One region of the Alteromonas macleodii ATCC 27126 genome, then DNA from elsewhere that is predicted to be linked to it. Evidence: predicted binding sites of a transcription regulator. Region 1 holds the regulator's gene; each other region holds the start of a gene.
What was found. The regulator sigma-54, encoded in region 1, starts transcription at its own class of promoters, with help from an activator protein. The targets are predictions, from matches to a motif close to GTTGGCACGNNNNTNGNNT.
Positions count from the first base shown of each region.

Region 1 (6,140 bases):
ACCGCAACCTGATCGTACTCGTCAACAACTGTATGGGTTAAGGTGGGAAGTAAGTTTACAGGGATATTATCAACACAGTAATAACCTAAATCTTCCAATGCGCGAAGTGCGACAGACTTACCAGACCCCGAACGACCACTGATTATTATCAGCTTCACCTACTTTCTCCCTAATACTCTGGTTTTATCACATACGCGTTGTTGAATTAGGCGCCTACTAAACGGTTAATAGGCGCTTAATGTTTAACTTAATGCAGATAGAATATCGTCGCTTGTCGTTGCGCGACGTATTGCTTTAATCGTTTCTTTGTCGCTTAGTTTACCAGCCACGGTGGCCAGCGTTTGAAGGTGTCCTTCGGTCTGTTCCTCGGGAACGAGTAGCGCAAAAAAGATGTCTACGGGTTTCTCGTCAAGGGCGTCAAAGTCGATTGCTGGCGTGCTGGTTACAACAATGGCAATCACTTTCTCAAGGCCCGGCAGGCGTCCGTGGGGCAGGGCGATACCATTGCCAATGCCTGTACTACCCATACGCTCTCGAGCCATCAAACTGTTGAGTATCGTTGCCTGATCAATGTTCTCGTTTTGCTTGGCAGCGATATCAGCGATGATCTCAAGAATTCGCTTTTTACTATTACACTGAACCGCACACTCGGTGCGGTCCAGACTTACGATGGCTTGTATATCCATGCTTAATTAACTACTAATGTTTTTTCAGTTTTTCCTTATGCTTGATTACCTGCCGGTCGAGTTTATCAACCATGCTGTCAATCGCCGCATACATGTCGGTATTTTCTGAGGATGCGAATACTTCAGCGCCACTTAAATGAACGGTCGCTTCGGCTTTTTGATTTAATTTTTCAACGTTCAGGATGACATGCACATTAGAAATGTGATCAAAGTGACGTTCAAGTTTGCTGAACTTCGTATCGACATAATTACGCAAAGAGTCGGTGATTTCGACATGATGACCAGTAAGGTTGATTTGCATATTTCGTCTTCCTTATATTATTAAGCCCGATTAAATAAGGCTTTTGCGTTGGTTCGACGGCGGGATCGACAACGATTCCCGGTACTTTGCTATTGTTCGCCGGGCAACTTTAATGCCTTGTTCGGCCAACAATGAAGCAATCTTGCTATCACTTAGCGGCTTGCTAGGCTTTTCAGCGGCCACTAATTTCTTGATCAATGCACGAATCGCTGTAGATGAACATTCACCACCAGACTCTGTTGCAACGTGGCTTGAGAAGAAATACTTCAATTCGAAGATTCCACGTGGCGTATGCATGTACTTTTGCGTTGTCACTCGCGAAATAGTGGATTCGTGCATATCTACCATTTCTGCGACATCATTTAGCACCATTGGTTTCATCATTTCCGGGCCGTGCTCAAAAAAGCCCATTTGCTGCTGCACAATGCAGTTTGCAACCTTCATTAAGGTTTCGTTACGAGATTCAAGGCTCTTTATGAACCACTTAGCCTCTTGCATGTGTGAGCGGATGAATTGTGAATCGCTACTATTCTTGGCACGGCGACTCATTGCAGCGTATTGTTGATTTACGCTTAACTTAGGCAGACTGTCGGGGTTCAGCTCAACCACCCAACGGCCATTTTTCTTGGTTACTGAGACATCAGGAATAACGTACTCAGGCTCTTTAGTAACTAAAGCACTACCTGGGCGAGGATTCAAGGTTTGCAGTAAACGCATTGCCTCGCGTAGCTGATCTTCTTTCAATCGGCTTTTACGCATAAGCGTACGATAGTCTTTGCTGCTCAGTAAGTCAGAGTACTCTTCAATCAGTTGCTTTGCTTCAGCAAGCCACGGTGTGTCTTCTGAAAACTGGCGCAATTGCACCATCAAACATTCTTGTGGAGAGCGTGAGCCAGAACCAATAGGGTCGAACATCTGAATGCGCTTAAGCACACATTCTATTTCGTCCATTTCAATCGGCTCTTCCATATCATCATCGTTAACCGCTTCTAAAATATCATCAAGGGTAACGGTTAAATAACCTGACTCGTCAATAGAGTCGATGATTGCTGTAGCGATTGCGCGATCGGTATCCGAGAAGTGGGTAAGGCGCATTTGCCAAAGAAGGTGCTCTTGAATATCTTCAGTAGTCTCACCTTGGAAGATTTGCTCGTCGTCATTGGATGGACCCGGAGCTGGCGAAGATGAAGCAGAGTAGTATTCGTCCCATGTGCTGTCGATTGGCAGCTCATCGGGAAGATCGTTTTTCTCAAGTGCATCGCCGGCTTCTAGTGTGTCACTAGATGCAGAAGCAGTGGCCTCAGAGCCGCTGTCATCGTTGTCGATATTGTTCTTTTCTAGTTGCGGCTCGTCGTTACCTTCTTCAACTTCTAATAGCGGATTAGAATCGAGCGCTTCTTGGATCTCTTGTTGAAGATCAAGTGTAGAAAGCTGCAGCAGTTTAATGGCCTGCTGAAGCTGTGGTGTCATGGTAAGTTGTTGGCTAAATTTTAGCTGTAAAGATGGTTTCATCTACGTCTTATTTAAATGCTCTAAATTGAATATACCAGAGCGAAACTGAAAAATGGCAATTCGGTTACATTAACTATAGCCTGAATTGTTCGCCTAGGTATACATCCCTTACTTTTTGATTACTTAAAACCTGTTCCGCCGTTCCTTGCGCAATAAGCTCGCCATGACTCACAATGTACGCCTTTTCACAAACATCCAATGTCTCTCGTACGTTATGGTCTGTGATAAGGATTCCAATACCCCTATCGCGAAGATGTTGTATTATCTTCTTTATATCATTAACTGATATTGGATCAACACCAGCAAATGGTTCGTCTAACAAAATAAATTGCGGTTTTGCTGCCAGAGCGCGGGCAATCTCAACGCGACGGCGTTCGCCCCCTGACAAACTCATCCCCGTACTATTACGTATATGGTTAATATTAAATTCATCAAGTAGCGCATCAGCTTCTTCTTCTTGCTGTTGTGAATTTAAATCTTTACGGGTTTGCAAAATGGCCATGATATTTTCATGCACTGTGAGCTTTCTGAAAATAGAGGCTTCCTGCGGTAGGTAGCCAATTCCGCGGCGTGCGCGCTCGTGCATGGGCTGATGAGTTAGCTCATTGTCGTCGATTTCAATCTTGCCTTTATCCAGATTCACTAAACCAACAATCATGTAGAATGTGGTGGTCTTACCAGCGCCATTTGGGCCAAGAAGACCAACAATTTGACCCGTTGAGACAGACAGACTTACATCTCGAACAACCTGTCTTGACTTGTAAGCCTTAGCAAGATTTTTAGCGCTCAAAGTTGCCATTGCTATTCATTGCCCTCGTTGTCTTTTTTGTCTTTCTTAGACGAAGTTTTGCGAATGGTCTCAGGTGTGAATACTGTGGTCACTCGACCCTCACCATCCTTACCTGCGCCGCCAGTCGCTAGCAATTGCTCGGTAATCATATCGAACGTGATGTTGTCACCCTGTACTTTACTGGTGTCTTGTTTCAACTCTGCGTTTCCAGCAAGAGAAATCGTTCGGTTCACCACTTCATAGCGTATTTCATTAGCTTTTGCCGAAACTGGCGTGCCGTCTTCCAATTGCTGGGAATAGCTTGCAGGCTTTCCTCTAGCAATAAATATTTCACGACCACCACCGTCAGTGGCAATTACTTCCACTTCGTCAGCTTCAATAACCAAAGAGCCTTGAGTTATGAGTACGTCGTCTTTGTACAACGCGGTTTTATTTTTACCGTCGATAAACTGGGTGTTCGAGCCTATTTTTATGGGCTGCGAAAAATCATCTTCACTGGCGTGTACCGCACCGCTAGCGATGGCAAGCAATAAACTAGTTGCTAGGGGAATAAGTGGTTTGTACATGATCTAAAAGCTCGTATTCTTGTGTGCGTAAATTCGCGTTAAACCCATTACTTAAAATGACATATTGGGTGCCCAGTATTTCAACGGGTTGGTCAGATGTCATTTGCTTGGTTTCTAAATTAATTTGAATGTACTCGGTCGATATACTTCTGACAAAGTCATCGCCAGTTTGGTTCTCAATATTAACTTGGTTTTCCAGCTGGATTAGCTCGTTATTGTATAGTGTACCTTCATCAGCGGTTACCACCCATGGTGATGACGCGTTTTCTGTATAAAGGGTGTATTTAGGTTGCTGAAACAATACAAAGCCAAGCTGGTCGTAATGCTCCATCGACTCTGCAAATACTTTGTGATTTAACTCACCGTCTTGATTGTACAGCGTAGTGGTTAGATTTTTTGCTTTGTAGGCGGGCTTTAGCGCATCGTTTTCACGATTCCCCTGCGTTTCAGGCTGCTCTTCCATCCACGTAGGGATGTACATCAGCATCGCCAGAATAAATAGCGCCGATATACTTAATCCTAAGCGATTAAAGCCAAACAGGCTCATACACTAGCTCCAAAAATCTCATTTGCTACCCCTTTGGCCTGCAAAATGGTATCCGATATTTCTCGGACCGCGCCAAACCCTCCGGGAAGGGTCGTAATCCAGTTTGCTTGTTTTGCTACGTAAGGATGGGCATCGGCAACCGCAATTTTAACCGCAACGTGCTTGTACATACCCGTATCTGGCATGTCATCACCTACCGCAGCCACTTCGTCAGTGTTTAACTCAAGGTGCTTCATCAGGTCGCTAAGCGCGTCTGCTTTATTCTCTTCGCCTTGAATTATATGTGCAACATTCAGTGCCTTCATTCTATTTTCAACAATGGCAGAGCGACGTCCAGTAATAACCGCGACATTCACTCCATTGCTCACTAGCGCTTTTACACCATATCCATCACGGGTATGGAATGCTTTAAGTTCTTCACCGTCGTTACCTAAGTAAATTCGGCCATCTGAGAACACACCATCAACGTCGCATACCAGCAACTTTATCTTGGCTAGTTTTGCGAAAAGCGAGTCATTTATTTCCGTGTACAAGGTGGTTGTCATTTAAAGCACTCCTGCTTTTAGTAGCATATGCATGTTAAAAGCCCCAACAGGTTTGCGCTTATCGTCAGTAACCATTAACGCACTAATTTTATGGGTTTCCATCAAATTCAGGGCTTCTACAGCCAGCTGACCTGCGGTGGTAGTCTTGCCGCCTTTAGTCATTACTTCTTCTACTGTCGCACTGTGTACGTCTACGCGGGCATCGAGGATTCGTCGTAGGTCGCCATCCGTAAAGACGCCTGTCAGCGTACCGTCTGCCGCTATCACGCCTGTCATACCCAATCCCTTTTTAGATATTTCCAGCAGTGCGTCAGCGACAGAAGCACTGGCATGGACAAGGGGGATATCACTGCCGCTTAGCATGATATCGCTAACTTTAAGCAGAAGTTTTCTGCCTAAACTACCGCCTGGGTGCGAAAGCGCAAAGTCATCTGAGGTGAAACCTTTTTGGTCGAGCAGTGCTACCGCAAGCGCATCACCCATAACCAGTGTGGCGGTTGTGCTTGACGTAGGAGCAAGACCTAGCGAACACGCTTCTTTTTCAACGCTGATATCAAGTACGACATCTGCGTGTTGCCCCAATGAACTGGAAGCACTGTTGGTCATGGCGACCACCTGTATGCCTAAGCGCTTAACTACGGGCAATAAGTTAACTAGCTCGTTAGTCTCGCCAGAATTAGAGATGGCGAGTAAGACATCGCCTTTGCTTAGCATGCCCAAGTCGCCATGGTTGGCTTCACCAGGGTGCATGAAAAATGCAGGAGTACCTGTACTGGCAAGCGTAGCGGCAATTTTATTTCCGATATGCCCAGACTTTCCCATACCACTCACGACAACTTTACCCTTGCAGGCAAAGAGAATATTACAGGCAGCGATAAATTCATTGTTTAAGCGCTCTGCCAGATTAGCAATAGCCTGTGTTTCAATTTCAATAACGCGCTTCGCTGAGTCGATATAGTTCATCTGAGTTTGTGTATTCATGATTATCCGAATAGCCAGAATTGATAGCCGATAAAGCAAGCCAGAAGTATGAATCCATTTGTTCTTGATATTGTACGTTTGCCGATTAAATCGAAGCTGAACAAGAACAATAATAATGTTAAACCAAGCATTACGTACATATCTCGGTTGTAAACGTCAGGGTCCAGGATACCAGGCGCGATTAACCCAGGCATGCCAAGTACGGCAAGCAG
Region 1 is NC_018632.1:767,412-773,551, forward strand. Features, by position in the region: gene rapZ (RNase adapter RapZ) at 1-158, opposite strand, end outside; gene ptsN (PTS IIA-like nitrogen regulatory protein PtsN) at 243-686, opposite strand; gene hpf (ribosome hibernation promoting factor) at 700-987, opposite strand; gene MASE_RS03335 (RNA polymerase factor sigma-54) at 1,018-2,499, opposite strand; gene lptB (LPS export ABC transporter ATP-binding protein) at 2,573-3,298, opposite strand; gene lptA (lipopolysaccharide transport periplasmic protein LptA) at 3,301-3,855, opposite strand; gene lptC (LPS export ABC transporter periplasmic protein LptC) at 3,824-4,402, opposite strand; gene kdsC (3-deoxy-manno-octulosonate-8-phosphatase KdsC) at 4,399-4,947, opposite strand; gene MASE_RS03360 (KpsF/GutQ family sugar-phosphate isomerase) at 4,948-5,928, opposite strand; gene MASE_RS03365 (calcium/sodium antiporter) at 5,931-6,140, opposite strand, start outside.

Region 2 (6,140 bases), 2.1 Mb from region 1:
CATGTTGTTATTAAAGAAGTTAGTTAAACCACTTATGTAAAGCAACATGGGCTGTGAGGTAATAAGCTCAGGATCCAGTTGAGCCATGAAGTCGTTAAGTTCTTTTAGTTTTTCGTTATCGATAGCTTGCTGGTTGTCTCTGCTTTGTAACCAGCTATTAAGTAAGATGGCCAGCGGATCATTGGGTGTATCTTGGATTATCTCATCTACGAACAGTTTTGCCGTGTCGTAGTCTTTCGCTTCTAAATACAAATCAACAAGATTCCGTAATGCAATGGGATCGTCTCGATTAAAAGTCAGCGCTTTCTGTAAATGTGCGGTTGCAGCGTCTGTATCACCCTGTCGGTATGCAAGTTGCCCCTTCAATCGCCATGTTATTGCATTTTTTGGTTCTAACGACATGGCTTTATTGATAAGCGAGGTCGCTTTGGATAAATCTTCATTTTGAAGAGCAATGGAGGCTAAGCCATTTATTGCAGGTACAAAATTAGGCGTGCGTGAAACGATTGTATTGTAATCACGTAGAGCACACGACTCGTCTTGCAGTCTAATACACGCAGTTGCACGTATCATCAGCCACTCGCGCTCTGCATCACCTGACAGTTTGTTTAGATCAGAGAAGTCTACAATTTCTTGGTACCTGTTCAAAAACAACCAAGTGTTGCCGAGAGGCTCTGCCAGAAGGTTGATATCTGCACCCATTTCCAACGCTTCTACAAACTCCATTTCTGCTGCAGTTAAGTAGCCATTAATAAGCAGTATTTCGCCCATTAGGATTTTTGCAGCAAGGTTTTCAGGATCTTTTTGTAAGCTGTTTTTAAGGTGGATATAGGCTTCGTCGTATTCGTTTTGATTAAACGCGGTCAGTGCTTTTTCGTAGTCTTCTGACGTAGAAGCAAAACTGTTAAAAGCGATTAATGATGAGGCAACTGCAGAGACAATAGCGCGTTGTACAACACGCTTTTTATTATTAAAAAAATCCATATATACCTTCGAAACTTAGCCTAGCCGCTGGCTTAAAAATAGCATAAAAAAAGGTGGCCTAAGCCACCTTCTAAAGATACGTGTTTTCTATGCGTTTTTAAACAATTAAACGCGGCGCTTACGTCTATAAAGAACAAGACCTAAACCCAACCCCATCAGTGCTAGGGCGCCAGGCTCACTAACTTCTGCGGTTGGTTGAGTCATTGACACACCAATGGAAGACAGTTTTAATTGTACGCTGTTAAAGTTACTCTTAGCGTTATCGTCGAAAATGGTATTGTATGCACCTATTAACCAGTATTTTGCACTACCAGTTAGCTTCGTAAATGTTGATTCGTACAAACCGTTTGAGCCTTTTGAACCTACGCCATAGTGACCTAGTGTATTCTCAACAATAGCGCTTGTAACAGTGTTCCAAGTTGAGTTGGCTCCGCTCTCAAATGCCGCAATACTATTAAGACCCGCAACAGTAACTTCTTTACTATCATTGTCGCCGACTACCCAAGTGAAGGCTGCATTTTCAAGAGTCACTGACTCGCTAAATGACAGTAAGAACATATCAAAATCTCTGCCACCGCCGTCACCGCTATTATCAACTGCGTGACTATCACCTCCCCAAGAATAATCACTATTTTTAATTCCGTAGCCAACGTGTCTATTTGCTAAAGTACAACCATTATGACCAAGCGTACAGTTCCACCAACCTTGAATATTGCCCTGGGCAAGTTTGTCGTCGGCGTGTCCTGCAGAGTTTGACCAAGCAGTGATTCCTACATCAACTGTAACGCCGTTGATCTCGATTGAGGTATTGCTGTTTTGCGCATTGGTCGTTTGTGAGTAATTAGCGCTGCCATTAGAATTGGCGAGTGTGTATTGTGCATCATACTTTGCACTGTTGAGGCTTGAATCTGTAGCGAAAACTGATGAACTAACAGCAAGTAATAGTATTGTCAGCGATGTAGAAAACTTCATATTTTGAACTACCCAAAAAGCAAAATTAGATGATTATTTCTAATGTTATGCTTATTTCGTGCCAGTTTGTTTAAGTTTATGATTTTTAAGTTAATGTTATAATTTGAAAAGGGACGATATGAGAGAGGGTAAAAAAAACTGACAGATTTTCCAACCTGTCAGTGATCTAAAGTCTAATTTCTTCAAATGGATTTTTTGCGACGCCACATCACGAGAAGTGAACAAGCCATGAGTAAGCCAATGGTGCCAGGTTCAGAAACTTCTGTTGGCGTTGGCGTACCGGCAGACTCTGTTACAGAGAAGCCAACATTAGCAAGCTTAAAGGCATCATTACCTACATGGCCGCCAATATTTCCGAATACGGTGTTATAAGCGCCAACCAACCAATATTGAGCGGACTCAGTGAAAGTAAAGTCAGCGCGGTGATCTAAATATTCACAGTTTTCAATATCAAATGAGGCTGAAGTTAAGGCGTTAGCGACAATATCGCTCCACGTGTTAACACCTGAGGTTAGTTTCGAAGTATTACTTAGTGCTGCAACAGATACTTGGCTGTCGCTGCCACTGTAAAGCCATGAAAAACTTGCGCCCGTTAGTGTCACCGCAGAGTCGAAAGATAACAACACGAAGTCATAGTCACGTTCTACGTTAGTCATACCACTATAATAAGCGTTCGCGCTACCTTGAGAGTAATAGTTGATATTGTCAATAGCGTGGTCAGCGTCGCCACGATAGTATGCTTCATCATTGTTTGTTATGCCGTAAGCCCATTTATCTGAGATTTTTTCTAACTTGGCGCCAACGACTGTTTCGCCGGTAACTCCTTGTGTGTCAGAAAAGGCGGACATATTAATATTTAATCCGTCTATTTGAACAAAGGAATTATTCGTCTGATTGGTTTGTGTCACTTTGTTATCGACTAGATCGTAGGTGTATTCTCCCAACGGAGAGTTACATACATTGCTTTGTTCGTTGCTTTGGCTCGATGACCCACAGTGAGAATAACTTTGCTTTTTATAATAGGTAGCGAATGCTGAATTAGCACTCAGGGTAGATAGCAAAGCTGTGGAAAGTAATAGTACAGTTTGCAAAGAAAACGTTTTTTGTAGCGTTCGCATAATTGCTTTCCTATATATGAAGCGCAAAGCACTTCAAGTACACGCCGAGTGATGTGTGCGCATATTATGCGAACACAAACTTGGTAGTACCTAATTTCAACATGGACTTGTATGATATATGAACGGTGAGCTATTTAAGGTATGTAACCGTATACCTAGTTATTAGTTGTTTGTTTGATCGTGAGCATACGCGGTCCTGAATAAATAGAAGCCAAGCGCCGGCATTGTGGTAGGAGTACGTGTAATCAATGCAAAGCTAATAACGTTTTGCAACGGCGTTATGTAAAGGAACGAGGCAGCCTTTTTACTTTGCTATGCGTTCCTGCATATCTATGAAATAATTAGTGCAATTGTATATGTAGAAGTATGAGGACATATGTCTGATCAAAAACGTAAAGGGATATACTTACTTCCCAACTTATTAACAACAGCAGGGTTGTTTTCGGGTTTCTTTGCTGTGGTTTCGTCAATGAACGGCAGGTTCGAAGCCGCGGCAGTGGCTATCTTTGTTGCTATGATTTTTGATGGCTTAGATGGGCGTGTGGCAAGAATGACGAACACGCAAAGCGACTTTGGTGCTGAGTATGACTCAATGGCAGATATGGTTTCATTTGGAATGGCACCTGCACTTGTTGCTTATAATTGGGGGTTAACTGAGCTGGGCAAGTTAGGCTGGTTAGCGGCTTTTATATATGTAGCGGGTGCAGCTCTTCGTTTAGCTCGCTTCAATACGCAAGTTGGTATTGCCGATAAGCGTTTCTTCCAAGGTCTCGCAAGTCCGGCTGCTGCGGCTGTTGTCTCTGGTCTTGTATGGGTTGGAGTTGAGTATGATGCTGTTGGTACCGACTATGGTTTAATAGTTGCTGCAGTAACTGGCTTGGCAGGTTTGCTGATGGTGAGTAACTTTAAATACAATTCTTTCAAAGAAGTTAATTGGCACGGTAAGGTTCCATTTGTAGGCCTTCTTTTAGTTCTTCTGATATTCGTTGTTGTGGCAACAGAACCCGCTTTAGTATTGTTCCTTGTTTTTGCACTATATGCGTTAGCTGGACCTATCAATACGTTTCGTACCGTTGAGAAAGTAACGTTAGACGATGTAGTGGGCGACCATGAAGAAGATGCAGACTTCAATGCCGATAAAAAGAAAAGCAATGAAAGTGTAGACAATAAGCAGGAATGATTACGTAGCAATAATCAGATGTATTCGCTCAATAATAAAGAGGATATGCCTTTTTGAGCTGATAGAATAAGGATATACAAGCGTAAACGCATGCTTAATGTACTAATAGATTAAAAAGCGACCGAATGGTCGCTTTTTTTATATTTATTTAAAAAAGGGTGTTGACGATGCTACAGGAATGCGTAGAATGCGCGCCTCCTCAACAGGGAACAGCAAAACGCTAACAACTGATGAGGATGTCAAAAACCAAGTTTAAAAATAAATAAACAAAAGTTGTTGACAAAAAAAAGATGCGCTGTAAGATACGCATCCGCTTCGGGAGAGGCAGCTAGCAAAAGCTAGTAACGTTCTTTAAAAATTTAGACAAGACAATCTGTGTGGGCACTCGTTAAGAGTGTCACAACGACGATTCATATTTCGATATATTTAATTGAAGAGTTTGATCATGGCTCAGATTGAACGCTGGCGGCAGGCCTAACACATGCAAGTCGAACGGTAACATTTCTAGCTTGCTAGAAGATGACGAGTGGCGGACGGGTGAGTAATGCTTGGGAACTTGCCTTTGCGAGGGGGATAACAGTTGGAAACGACTGCTAATACCGCATAATGTCTTCGGACCAAACGGGGCTTCGGCTCCGGCGCAAAGAGAGGCCCAAGTGAGATTAGCTAGTTGGTAAGGTAACGGCTTACCAAGGCGACGATCTCTAGCTGTTCTGAGAGGAAGATCAGCCACACTGGGACTGAGACACGGCCCAGACTCCTACGGGAGGCAGCAGTGGGGAATATTGCACAATGGGGGAAACCCTGATGCAGCCATGCCGCGTGTGTGAAGAAGGCCTTCGGGTTGTAAAGCACTTTCAGTTGTGAGGAAAAGTTAGTAGTTAATACCTGCTAGCCGTGACGTTAACAACAGAAGAAGCACCGGCTAACTCCGTGCCAGCAGCCGCGGTAATACGGAGGGTGCGAGCGTTAATCGGAATTACTGGGCGTAAAGCGCACGCAGGCGGTTTGTTAAGCTAGATGTGAAAGCCCCGGGCTCAACCTGGGATGGTCATTTAGAACTGGCAGACTAGAGTCTTGGAGAGGGGAGTGGAATTCCAGGTGTAGCGGTGAAATGCGTAGATATCTGGAGGAACATCAGTGGCGAAGGCGACTCCCTGGCCAAAGACTGACGCTCATGTGCGAAAGTGTGGGTAGCGAACAGGATTAGATACCCTGGTAGTCCACACCGTAAACGCTGTCTACTAGCTGTGTGTGTCTTTAAGACGTGCGTAGCGAAGCTAACGCGCTAAGTAGACCGCCTGGGGAGTACGGCCGCAAGGTTAAAACTCAAATGAATTGACGGGGGCCCGCACAAGCGGTGGAGCATGTGGTTTAATTCGATGCAACGCGAAGAACCTTACCTACACTTGACATGCTGAGAAGTTACTAGAGATAGTTTCGTGCCTTCGGGAACTCAGACACAGGTGCTGCATGGCTGTCGTCAGCTCGTGTCGTGAGATGTTGGGTTAAGTCCCGCAACGAGCGCAACCCTTGTCCTTAGTTGCCAGCATTAAGTTGGGCACTCTAAGGAGACTGCCGGTGACAAACCGGAGGAAGGTGGGGACGACGTCAAGTCATCATGGCCCTTACGTGTAGGGCTACACACGTGCTACAATGGCATTTACAGAGGGAAGCGAGACAGTGATGTGGAGCGGACCCCTTAAAGAATGTCGTAGTCCGGATTGGAGTCTGCAACTCGACTCCATGAAGTCGGAATCGCTAGTAATCGCAGGTCAGAATACTGCGGTGAATACGTTCCCGGGCCTTGTACACACCGCCCGTCACACCATGGGAGTGGGATGCAAAAGAAGTAGTTAGTCTAACCTTCGGGAGGACGATTACCA
Region 2 is NC_018632.1:2,859,208-2,865,347, reverse strand. Features, by position in the region: gene prsT (XrtA/PEP-CTERM system TPR-repeat protein PrsT) at 1-984, opposite strand, end outside; gene xdp1 (exosortase-dependent surface protein XDP1) at 1,090-1,956, opposite strand; gene xdp1 (exosortase-dependent surface protein XDP1) at 2,139-3,074, opposite strand; gene pssA (CDP-diacylglycerol--serine O-phosphatidyltransferase) at 3,451-4,254, shown strand; rRNA gene MASE_RS12235 (16S ribosomal RNA) at 4,682-6,140, shown strand, end outside.
Region 2: a site for sigma-54 is predicted at 2,004-2,022, ahead of xdp1 (exosortase-dependent surface protein XDP1). Genes of this name have one in related genera too.

Region 3 (6,140 bases), 1.8 Mb from region 1:
GATTTCCAAATCGCCCATGATGCTATCCACTACGGTGTCTAGATTAACGTCGTCAAACTCTTTACCTCGTGTGGAAACGCGAGAAAAGGCGAGAAGGTCTGAAATAAGCATGGACATCCGCTCTGCTGCATTGAGCATGCGCGCAAGATAATCTTTGCCTCGTTCGTCTATCACGTCGTTGTAGCCCGATTCTAAGCGGTTACCAAATGCCCGAATTTTTCTTAATGGTTCTTGAAGATCGTGTGACGCCACAAAGGCAAAATCTTCCAACTCTCTATTACTTCGTGCTAATTCGTCTGAATAAACACTTAACTCTTGCGTTCTATCTGCTATCCGAGATTCTAGATCTTCGTTAACAGACTCTAGATCAGCTTGGTATTTCTCATGCTCACGGGAATTTATTTTGAGCAATAAAAATACCGTAATAATCAGTAGCAGAGTCGTTGCAGAGGAAATGATCAGCGTATTAACGGAGTCCCTTCTTAGGCTCATTAAGTTGGCTAAATGCGTGCCTTGCATATCTCGTTCTGAACCGTCGATTTCTCTAAATAAGGTTTCAAACTGTTTGTAGAGTTTTATACCCTTATCGCTATTCACTAAAATGACAGCTTGTTGCTCTTTCCCTTCTTTATACAGCTCAACTACTTCAATGACTTCATTGATTTTTGCTTTGGTTAAAGACAAAAGTTCTTCGATGCGGATGGACTGGTCGTTAATATCTGAAGAGAAGGAGCTTACTTCTACCTCATCCATTAATTCGCCGATTACGCTTAACGTTTCGGTGTAGTCGGTAAGATATTCTTCATCGCCAGTTAGCATATAGCCGCGCTGACCAGACTCCACGCGAAGTACAGCAACGTGAAGGCGGTTAACTGCATTGATAACACGGTTCGTAGTGAACAGCCGCGCTTCCAGAGCAGAAAGGTCATTCAATGTACTAACTACGTAAAATGAATTAGCAGTTATTACAATAATGACCAGAACAACTAAAATTATCCAACTGTATAGTGAAGACAATACTTTAGTAATCATTTACTTAATCCGAAACATTGCCACTTAACTCTGATGTCATTTCAGCAAGAGTATGGCTGCAGTCTTTAGCACTGCTTATTATTTTATCCAACGCCACCAATGCCTTTTCAGGTGGAACGTCACCGTTTAATGCCATTTTTACTAGCTCAGCTTGCATTGATATTCTGTTTAATGGTTTGCGTGCATCATGCACATAAACACTTAGTCGAGAAAATTCTTCGCTAGTCATGCCGAATACCTCTTACTTAGTCGTCTTTACTTAAGTCACCATATGCATGAAGACGGTTGTAAAGCGTTTTCGTACTAATTCCCAGCATTTCTGCTGCGGTGGTCTTATTGCCATTCACTTTTTCCAACGTGGCATAAATTAGCTCTTTTTCCACGTCTTCAATGGTTCTACCGGCTTGAAGTGCCGGTGTCGTACTCTGTTTTTGAGCAAATGGTGACTCAATGGTTTTTGGTAATTCAATCTCACTCTTTTCAGGGTCGCTCATAATGGCAGCGCGATGCACAAAGTGTCTTAGTTCACGCACGTTACCGGGCCAGTCGTAGGCTTGTAACGTATCGAGTTGACTATCTTCCCACTTAAATTGCGAGCCATTATCTTTATTGAATTCAGCAATAAAGGTTTTTGCTAGTAATGGAATATCTTCCTTTCTTTCACGTAGCGGAGGAATGGTGATTGGGAACACCGCAAGTCTGAAGTAGATGTCTTCGCGCAGTACTTTGCTTTGCGCAATCTCTTCCATTGTTCGGTTCGTGGCAGATACAACGCGGCAGCTCACCGGGATGGTCTTCGTTCCGCCCACACGAATAACAACCTTGTTTTCTAAAACGCGGAGTAAGTTGGGCTGCATATCAATGGGCATTTCTGTGATTTCGTCCAAAAAGAGCGTGCCGCCCTCAGCTTGTTCGAAAACACCTTCTTTACGTCCTACAGCGCCGGTAAATGCTCCTTTTTCGTGACCGAAAAGTTCGCTACCTATTAGTTCTTTTGAGAATGCACCACAGTTGGTTGCAATATAGGGACCTTCACTTTCTGAAGCACGATGAATTGCGGCAGCCACCACTTCTTTACCTACACCGCTTTCACCAAGCAGCATTACGTTAGCGCTGGTTTTACTCACTCTAGAAATCAGCTTGTAGAGCTCTTTCATAATTGGTGATTCACCAATCAGCAAGTCAAAATGTTTCTCTATTTTTTCTTGTGCAGGTGCTTTTTCTTTTGGCTTTTGACTTAATACGGCCTCTATTTCCTCCCGTTGAATTGGCTTAACAAGGTAGTCGACCGTGGGGCCACACAGACCCTTTATCACGCTTTTCACAGAAGGGTGACCCGTTATCAAAGTAACGCGAGGGCGCTTAGGAAGTGCATCTAATTCATTGAACAAGTGCGCGCCGCTTCCATCGGGTAGCATGAAATCAAGCAGTACATGGTCAAAGGTTTCTTTCTCTAACCAGTCGCGGGCTTCTTTGAGTGTGGCAGCGGTAAGTACTTCGTGGCCAAGAAATTCGATGATAGTACAAGCTACTTCTGTGAACTCGGCGTCGTCATCAACTAAAAGTACGGTAAGCACGTGGATGTCCCTCTCTTCTTTCGTTTCCTATCCAGAAAAAATATGGAATAGAATCAATGTTATAGTTTTATCATACGCTACTAACAACTGAATGCTAAAGCGCATATTTAAAGTTTATTTATACGCTGGTTTAAATTGATAAAGCGTAAGCGCATCGGAAAATATCTAAGCGCTTCAAGCAACCCGGAAATCTTGAACATTTGCCTAGATGCCAGGGATAGTCGGTTGCGCTAGTTCTTCTAATTTATCAACTCTTTGCGATCAGCGGTACACATCGCACTAAAGTACAGAATGTCTATATCTGTCTTTGTTTTATTAGGTGATTTTATTCTACTTATCAGGGGCATTTGCAAAAAGTATTCCTGTCTTCAACACACCGTCACATGCAATCGATGGCATATTTTTCGCACGATTTGCCTGTCTAAGGTTACTTGCAATCTCACTATGGCAAATCGAGTAGGTGCAAGAAATGTATATTAATTAGGCGAGGAGCCCGTCTGATTAATGCGACGTTCGCTGGTAAGGTGATATCAAAGGAATTGAAGATGTGGGGAAAAACAGCTGTAAGATCAATGACCTTGTACGAGTTGTTGGGGAAAATGCAGCCGCGAGCAAGACAAGATACGTTCGAGTTTGCTGAGTTTTGGGATGTGATGGAGAAAAGAGGCTTTGGACCAATGTTGGCGCTGCCATCTTTTATCGCTTGCACACCGATTGGGGCCATCCCTGGGATCCCATCTTTAGCGGGTGGGACAATTTTACTCATCGCGTTGCAAATTTTACTCGGTCGTAGGCATCCTTGGTTACCGCAAAAAGTGATGCAACTAAACTGTGACGCCGTTCAGCTTCGCTACATTGTCGAAAAGGTTAAACCGTATGCAGTACGCGTAGACCGCTTTTTAGTTCCTCGGTGTTTTTTCATGCGCCAGCCTGTGTTCAGATCACTCATCGCATTATGTTGTGCAGGTTGCGGACTTGTAATGATTCCTCTGGAGCTTATTCCCTTTATGGGCCTTATTCCCGCTTTTGCTGTTTTTATTATGGCAATAGGCATGGCCACAGACGATGGTGCTGTGGCGTTAGTTGGTGTTTCATTATCGCTATTTGGCTTTATACTTGGATTTGAACGCCTTGCAGTCGCTCTAAGCTGATGGTCAAACTACTCAGTACACGAATCGAGCATAAAATCTGACGATGGAAGGTTCATTGTTTGATATCGTAGCTCACCAATAAAAGCACGGGCAGCTGGCCCCAACGTATCGCCGTCTTCAAAAGACAGATAAAGGAGCGCCTTACGCAATGCTGCATTATTATCCAGGGGAAGGGGAACGAGTGTACCGTCTTCAAGCTCATCTTTAATTATTGCTATAGGCAGCCACGCAAAACCCAACCCCTGAGCAATAACATCTAATGACGTTCTAACGTGGCTTACGGTCCAGCGTTGCTCTGCACCTAACCAGCCCACATCAGCTTTACGTTCCGCGGATGAATCCCTTACCACAATTTGACGATGCGCTTTTAAGTCTTCCAGTGTGAGCGTTCTATCTAATTGGTGTAGTGGATGGTCGGCGTGAGCGACAGCTGCAAACTCAATTTCGCACAAGTCTTCGCTAAAACCATTTGGAAATACGAAAGGAGAGATGCCTAAATCAACTTTACCATTGCTCAAAAGTGAATTTGCGCCACTGAGCACAGTTTCTTCTATCTCGATACGAAGCAGCGGAAACTCAGCAGAAACTTTCGCTAGCACGTTATAAAGCAATTCAGACGGAAAAATAATATCCACCGCTATGCGTAAAGTTGTTTCTGTGCCAGATTGAAGGCTATTGGCAACGGCCTCGAGCTTGTGTGCTTCGCTCAGCAAAAAAGAGGCACGGCGATACATAAGTTCGCCTTTCGGCGAAAGCTGGACTTTACGTCCAATATTCTCAAACAACGACACACCAATGGCGTTTTCAAGCTTTTGAACCGCGTGGTGAACGCTCGATTGACTTTTGTGAACTTCAGCAGCAGCTTGATTAAAGCCGCCTGCATCGACGACGGCTTTGAACATTCGCCATTGTTCTAACGTAGATTTCAGCATACAGCGCCTTAAAACTCTTAATTAACGATACTTATAGCATACACGTGGTTAAGAAGTCATTTTCGGTTTGCTTGGTTTATCGTGGGTACAGGGCATGTCACAACCGAAACGTTCTCATAGCCCATTTTTATAAGTTGCTCTGCTGCTAGTTTTGCTCGAATGCCCGACGCACAGTGAATATAAAGTGGCGCTGAAGCATCTTTAAACTGTTCCAGTGCCTTCATTTCGAGCACGCCGCGTGGTATGTGAAGCGCAGAAGGTACGGGCTGATTGGCAACTTCGGCACTCTCCCGTACATCAATCAGTATACCGCTATTGTTTCGGCACTCACTGGCCGCTTGCTCCGCAGATACAGTGCGTAAGTTATCGTCTATGTTTTCTATTCGAGTCTTCATATCTATAAGCATACTTTTCCTTTTTGCCTAAACTTGGTTAAAATAAGTAAAATCTAATATATTGATGTCAGCGTAATAAAACAATGTAAAATACAGGGATTCGTCGCATAAATTGGCAGGTCGGCAAAATGTCTTATACTTTAGTATAGTAAATGGCTAAATTGGTGCCGAAATACTTTACAGATAGAGAGTGCTTATGTCCGAGGATATGGTAATAGGTTCAGATGATATAATGGAACACGCTGCGGAAGCCGAGATCTTCCTAAAGCAATTCGCGAATAAAACACGCCTTATGGTGCTTTGTTCGTTGCTGAAAGAGGAAAAATCGGTAACCGAACTTCTCGAAGTTGTTAGCGTCTCGCAGCCAGTGATTTCTCAGCATCTTGCTTTATTGCGAGAATCAAAAATGGTGGCCACAAGAAGGGAAGGTCAAACTATTTACTACCGCTTAGCAGACGAGCGCGTCAAGCGTTTGATTGCTTTGATGTACGAATTTTTCTGCGAGTAATCTTCTTTTTGTATCCTAAGCTACAATGTCCGCCTTCAACAACGGACATTGTAAAGTTCCTAACTAAAAATCGCCAACAGTGACATTCTTCGGTTATTAATTTCCGTTTTTATTCAGTTGCTCGCAAAGCATAGGCACATAGCCTTCTTCAGATATTTTTTCACTTTCCACTTCAGGTCTATCAACCAATTCGTCGTGACTTAAATTGACTACTACGCTGTGCGCCGCCCAGTCGATACTTTCGATATCGCTAGGTAGAAGTGCGAGATGTTTGCCACCCGGAAGCCAGTTGTTGGTATCTACCACTAGCATGATTATCTTCCAGCTCTCGGTGTCAATGACGAAGTTACTGATGTGGCCAACGTTATCAGTGGTTGTAGCAACTTCATATCCACCAACTTCGCCCACTGCTCTTAGGTGGTTGGTGCTCTTTTTCGGGTTTTCAGTTTCAGACTCTTCAGCGCGCTGTAATTCGACCAGTTCATTTGGATGTGCGAACTCCCCCCAAGCTCCTGGTCCAATCCAATAGTATCCGTAACCAAAAT
Region 3 is NC_018632.1:2,576,146-2,582,285, reverse strand. Features, by position in the region: gene MASE_RS11020 (sensor histidine kinase) at 1-1,032, opposite strand, end outside; gene MASE_RS11015 (hypothetical protein) at 1,037-1,261, opposite strand; gene MASE_RS11010 (sigma-54-dependent transcriptional regulator) at 1,278-2,609, opposite strand; gene MASE_RS11005 (exopolysaccharide biosynthesis protein) at 3,155-3,760, shown strand; gene MASE_RS11000 (LysR family transcriptional regulator) at 3,769-4,692, opposite strand; gene MASE_RS10995 (rhodanese-like domain-containing protein) at 4,749-5,099, opposite strand; gene MASE_RS10990 (ArsR/SmtB family transcription factor) at 5,284-5,595, shown strand; gene MASE_RS10985 (PRC-barrel domain-containing protein) at 5,692-6,140, opposite strand, start outside.
Region 3: a site for sigma-54 is predicted at 3,001-3,019, ahead of MASE_RS11005 (exopolysaccharide biosynthesis protein). Genes of this name have one in related genera too.

Region 4 (6,140 bases), 1.7 Mb from region 1:
CAGTGGTAGCGCATTTTTATTGCACCTTTGCGCCAGTTATTGAACAGATAATGGTAATGCGAGTTTATAAAACGTACACGCCCATGAGGCTATTTAAAGAAATTAACGTCAACAAAGCCGGTTAGTAAATCAGATCCATGTCAGCCTCAACAATACAACAAGGGTTCATACTCAATAAAAGTACGTTTACCCGGCGAGGCAAGGTGCATGTTGAGCTATGGGTAAAAACGCCCAGTAGCACCGCTAGGTTAATTTCTTCACCCCAATACCCCACTTGCTTTGTATCTGTTGATCACGCCAATGATTTACGCAATATCGCCGAGCGTATTTCTGCAAAGATCAGTATTTCAGATGACGGGTTTCACACGCTGGAACAAGTTCCTGTTGCGACGGTAAAAACCGCAACCGAATCACACATGCATCAGCTTCGCCAGCATGCGCAGGAAAGCAGTATTATATTGTACGAAGCGGATATTCGCGTTGCCGATCGCTACTTAATGGAGCGCTTTGTGTATGGTGCGGTGGAATTTCTGGCTCCGCAAGATTTCGACGATACGCCTCAGATCGTTATAGAAAATGCGCAAATCAGACCCTGTCAATTCAGAACCACATTTACATCACTTAGCATAGACATCGAATGCAATGAGCATGAAGAACTCTTTAGCATTGCGTTAGCCGGTGAGGGACTCAACGTTGTGCTGCTTCTATGCCCGCCACGTTTTGTTGGGCAAACATTGCAAGGACAAGAAGACAGCGCGTACGAGCTCATTACCGTTGAATCAGAAAAAGTACTGCTTGAAGCATTTTTTTCTTATCTTACATCCTACGACCCAGATATCATTTTAGGCTGGAACGTTAAACAGTTCGATATGGCGGTACTTGAACGCCGCGCTAGGGCTAACTCGCTAAAGTATGCTATCGGCCGCCATGGCAGAGAGGCTTCTGTAAGACAGTGGGAAGATCAAACCCTCGTTGATGTGCCAGGACGATGCGTTATTGATGGTATCGAAGCACTAAAAACAATGACTTATCAATTCGAGTCGTTCTCGCTCGATCACGTATCTGAAGAACTGCTTGGCGAAAATAAGCTTATTCAGGCTGCAGACAAGCTTGAAGCGATAAAGCGTCTTTATCATAGCGACCCTGTTGCACTCGCTAACTATAACTTTAAAGATACGGAACTGGTCAATCGCATTCAGGATAAAACCCAATTTATCGATTTTCTGGCACTGCGCAGTATTCTCACCGGCCTAGATATGAGCCGCCCCGGAGGGTCAGTGGCCGCGTTTTTAAATGTGTACTTGCCTAAGCTTCACCGCAAGTCTTATGTCGCGGGGGTAAGACCTGAAAATGGAGGCTTGGCTAGTCCGGGTGGTTATGTCATGCGTTCCCAGCCAGGTTTATATAAAGACGTTTTAGTCCTAGATTTTAAGAGCCTGTATCCTTCCATCATTCGTACATTTAAAATCGATCCGTTGGGACTTGCAGAAGGGCTTAAGTCCCCCCACACGGCGATAGAAGGTTTTAAAGGCGCAGTATTTAGCCGCGAATCTCATTTTCTACCTTCCATCATTGAAAACCTATGGCTTCAGCGCGACGAAGCCAAAAAACAGAATGACGCACCGCGCTCTCAGGCCATCAAAATATTAATGAACTCCTTCTATGGTGTGCTTGGTAGTGGCGGTTGCCCTTTCTACGATCCTCGCCTTGCTAGCTCTATTACACTGCGGGGTCATGAGATCATGCAAACCACTGCGGGTTGGATTGAAGAACTGGGCTATACGGTTATTTACGGCGATACCGACTCAACGTTTGTTCATGTAGAAGGGAATGATGCACTAGGCTCGCCGTCAGAAACTGGACTTGAGCTCGCTAGCATTATTAATCGAAAGTGGACAGAGTTACTAAAAAGTGAGTTCGACATTGATTGCCACTTAGAAATTGAGTTTGAATCTCACTTTTCTACGTTTTTTATGCCGACGATCCGAGGCTCTTCCGAAGGCAGCAAAAAACGTTACGCAGGAATGAAGGGCGGTGAACTTGTCTTTAAAGGCTTAGAAAATGTCCGCTCTGATTGGACGGTACTAGCTAAAACCTTCCAGTACGAGCTGTACAAAAAAGTGTTTACTGGACAGCCTGTTGAAGACTACATAAATAGCACGATAGCAGCGATAAAGTCCGGTGAAATGGATCACGCTTTGGTCTATAAAAAGCGGCTGCGTAAGCCTTTGTCGTCGTATACCAAGTCGCTGCCTCCCCACGTAAAGGCAGCGCGATTAGCGGACGAGTACTATAAAGAACAGGGGTTGCCACTTCGCTATCAGTTTAATACTACCATTGCTTATGTTATTACGGTACAGGGCCCTCAAACCGCAGAAACTGCCACGGCCCCCCTTCAATATGACCACTATATTGAAAAGCAAATCCAACCCATTGCCGATAGTATCTTGCCTCTTATCGGCCTGAATTTTGAGACAATAGCGAACGATCAACTCTCGCTGTTTTAATCTCATTAATGGGGTTCTATCTATATCTGAGATCAGCTTAAGTTTGACGTATGAAGATCTTGCAAACACTGCGACAATTTAACATAGCAATAACATTGAAATCCTTGCCTTAAACTTTTATTACCTCACTAAATCAGTTAGTTATGCATTTGGCACATTCAATGAATAATGAATTACGTAAGTCATTAGCGGTGTCAGATTGAAACTTACTTCCAATCTGCACCTATGTTGAGGTCTGTGGACCTAGTGGTTAGGGCAATTGAACGCCCGAGTTCACTGTAAAAGCCAGAAGGAATTTGATTATGAAGATCACAAAACTAAGTATGATTACCAGTGCTGTTATTGCTGCAACACTATCTGCTTCAGCAGTAGCAGGCCACCACGAAGAGAAGATCTCGATGGGATTTAACGCAATGGATAAGGATGGAAACGGCTATATCGTCGGTTCAGAGTCTTCAGGCGTTATTGACAGTAAGCTTCTTGCAAAAATGGATACCGATGGTGACAGCATGATTAGCCGTGTTGAATTCAACAAGTTTGTTGATGAAAAACCATCAATGTTTAGCGACGACATCATTACTCAGGTGAAAACTGAAGGCACCAATGACGCTCTACTCTCGGAAAAGGGCAACCCTGAATTATTCTCTAAAGCAGACGGTGAAATGATATCAGAGAAGAATAAGGAGCTTCGTACTGAAATGTCAGCCACAGCCGACAATAAGTTTACTGAAATCGATGTAGACAGCGACGGTAAGCTTACAGCCGAGGAGTTAAAGGTTGCACATGTCGAAGGTGACTTTGAGATGATGGACGAAAATGGCGATTCTTACGTTACCCGTATGGAATATCGTGCCTACTTCGAAGGTATTGAGTCTGAATAGACGCTCACCTCTCGTAAAGTAAAAATTTTTAGGAAGCCTCCTTCGTCGGAGGCTTTTTTGTTTCATTAGAGTCGAGAAAATTTTCTTTAGACATCAGATACATTGTCACTTTTGGTTATTACTCTCCTTTCAGCGTGTACGACGAGTCACACAAATTCATCGTTGAATAACCCCATATACGACTAACATCTTGTCGACAAAACTCGTTTGCAACAATATTGTTAATAAAGATTGAATTATTTGTTTTATTCGTTGCATATTCAGCATTTACTGCAATTGTTGCCATTGGTTATTTGGAACCAAAAGCCGAAACAGCCAACTCAATTATTTATATATAAATCAGATGCGTACGCGCATGGAGGCAAGATATGATGGAATCAAAATTTACACCGAACTCACTACTCCCTCTTCAGAAAAGTGAGTTTACTGGCTCTGATGACGCTGAGCTGACGTCGCTCACTATCGGTCAGTATTTCAAAAATGTTGTCGACAATTATGGCGATAACCCAGCGATTATTGTAAAACATCAAGACGTTAGCTGGACCTATCAGCAGTATTGGTATGAAGTAGAACGTGTTGCTTGCGGCTTACTTGCAAACGGTGTAGAACCTGGCGACCGTGTGGGTATATGGTCTCCGAACAATATCGAATGGTCGATCGTACAGATGGCCACTGCGCGAATCGGGGCGATCATGGTATGCCTGAACCCTGCTTATCGCCCTGATGAATTAGCGTTTGCTATTAATAACGTTTCCGTAAAATACTTAGTCATGGCTCAGTCATTCAAGCAGTCAAATTACGTCGCCATGTTGAAAGAGCTTGCGCCAGAAATAGACAGCCAAGATAAGAACACACCAAGGCGTCCTCTAACGCTTTCTAAGTTGCCTTCACTTAAATATGTATACACTATTGGCGATAAGCCTGTAGAAGGGTTACAGGCTTTTTCTGCATTGCAAATAGAACCAACGGAAGCGCTTAAATCTCAGTTGGAGGCCGTTGAATCGAACCTTAGCGCGAATGATAACATCAATATTCAGTTTACCTCCGGCACCACGGGAAATCCGAAAGGCGCAACGTTAACGCACCGAAACATTCTAAATAATGGGTTATTAGTATCACAAGCAATGAGGTTCACACACAAAGACAAACTTTGTATTCCCGTACCGCTTTATCACTGCTTTGGAATGGTATTGGGCAACTTAGTTTGCTTAGCATCAGGTGCATGTGCAGTATTCCCCGGGGAGTCATTCGACCCTGAGACAACACTCCGTACAGTAGAAGAAGAAAAGTGCACGGGATTACATGGCGTACCAACCATGTTTATTGCCGAGCTCGAACTATCCAACTTCAAGAGCTTTGATCTATCAACACTAAGGACAGGTGTCATGGCAGGTAGTACCTGTCCAGAAGAGCTCATGCGAAAGGTCCATAGTGAATTTCATATGACAGAAGTCGTCATAGGTTATGGTCAGACAGAGTGTAGCCCTATCAATCATATTACTGACATTGACTCGCCATTTGAAAAGCAGGTCAAAACTGTAGGGCGCGCTATGCCCCATACAGAAGTGAAGATCATAGATCCCCAAGGCAATACGGTGCCTATTGGAGAACCGGGTGAGATTTGCGCGAGAGGCTACTGTGTAATGAAAGGTTATTGGGGTGATGAGGTTAAGACCAAAGCCACCATAGACGATGAAGGTTGGCTCCATTCTGGAGATCTTGGAGAAATGGACGAAGAAGGCTATGTCACTATTGTTGGTAGAATAAAGGACATGATTATTCGCGGCGGCGAGAATATTTATCCACGAGAAATTGAAGAAGTCTTATATCAACATGCGGATGTGTCAGACGCCGCTGTCTTTGGTATTCCTGACAACAAATATGGCGAGCAAGTATGCCTATGGATTAAGGAAAAGGAAAATCGACATATAGACGAAGATCAGATACGCGACTACCTTAAATCCAAACTAGCCTACTTTAAAGTACCCAAATACATCAGCGTAGTGAAAGAGTACCCCATGACGGTAACAGGGAAGCTTCAGAAGTTTAAAATGCGCGAATACATGATAGAAACACTGAAGAAGCAAGCCCTACAAACCGAAGCATAATCCCAGCAAATAGTGGGGTCAGAGTACATTTCGAAGATTGGGGTCAGAGTACTTTTTAAAAGATAACGCTTTAAAGTACACTGACCCTACATTCGTATTTCCAACGCTTGCACCTACAGTCTGTACCTATCTACCGTATTTTCAAACTGCCTGTTACATATCCTAGAGAGTTAAAGAGCCCGGATTATTTAGTTAGCCCACAATAATGGGGTCAGAGTACATTTCTTCGTTTTAATAAGTGTGAATGTTAAAAAAGTACTCTGACCCCTTTACTCCTGAGTGAAAGACTAAAGGTCTGTATCTGAGTTTGTGCGCCTTAAATTATTCGATAAATGAAACTTTCACAGTGACTAGAAGTAGGTAAAAAGAGCAGTCGCAGAAAAACACATTTTAATAATGGGGTCAGAGTACATTTCTCTAATAAGGCATGCTGACGAATTTCAGAGTTTCTCCCCCACAGTTTTGAAATCACGTATAGTTAAATTCGTTTGTTCGACCTGGCAGTGTCCTACTCTCACATGGGGAAGCCCCACACTACCATCGGCGCTAATACGTTTCACTTCTGAGTTCGGAATGGAGTCAGGTGGTACCGTATCGCTATGGCTGCCAGGAAAAACTGGTAACAATCTAGAAAACTGGATATC
Region 4 is NC_018632.1:3,678,467-3,684,606, forward strand. Features, by position in the region: gene MASE_RS15700 (DNA polymerase II) at 138-2,507, shown strand; gene MASE_RS15705 (EF-hand domain-containing protein) at 2,810-3,388, shown strand; gene MASE_RS15710 (AMP-binding protein) at 3,757-5,496, shown strand; rRNA gene rrf (5S ribosomal RNA) at 5,992-6,107, opposite strand.
Region 4: a site for sigma-54 is predicted at 2,656-2,674, ahead of MASE_RS15705 (EF-hand domain-containing protein). Genes of this name have one in related genera too.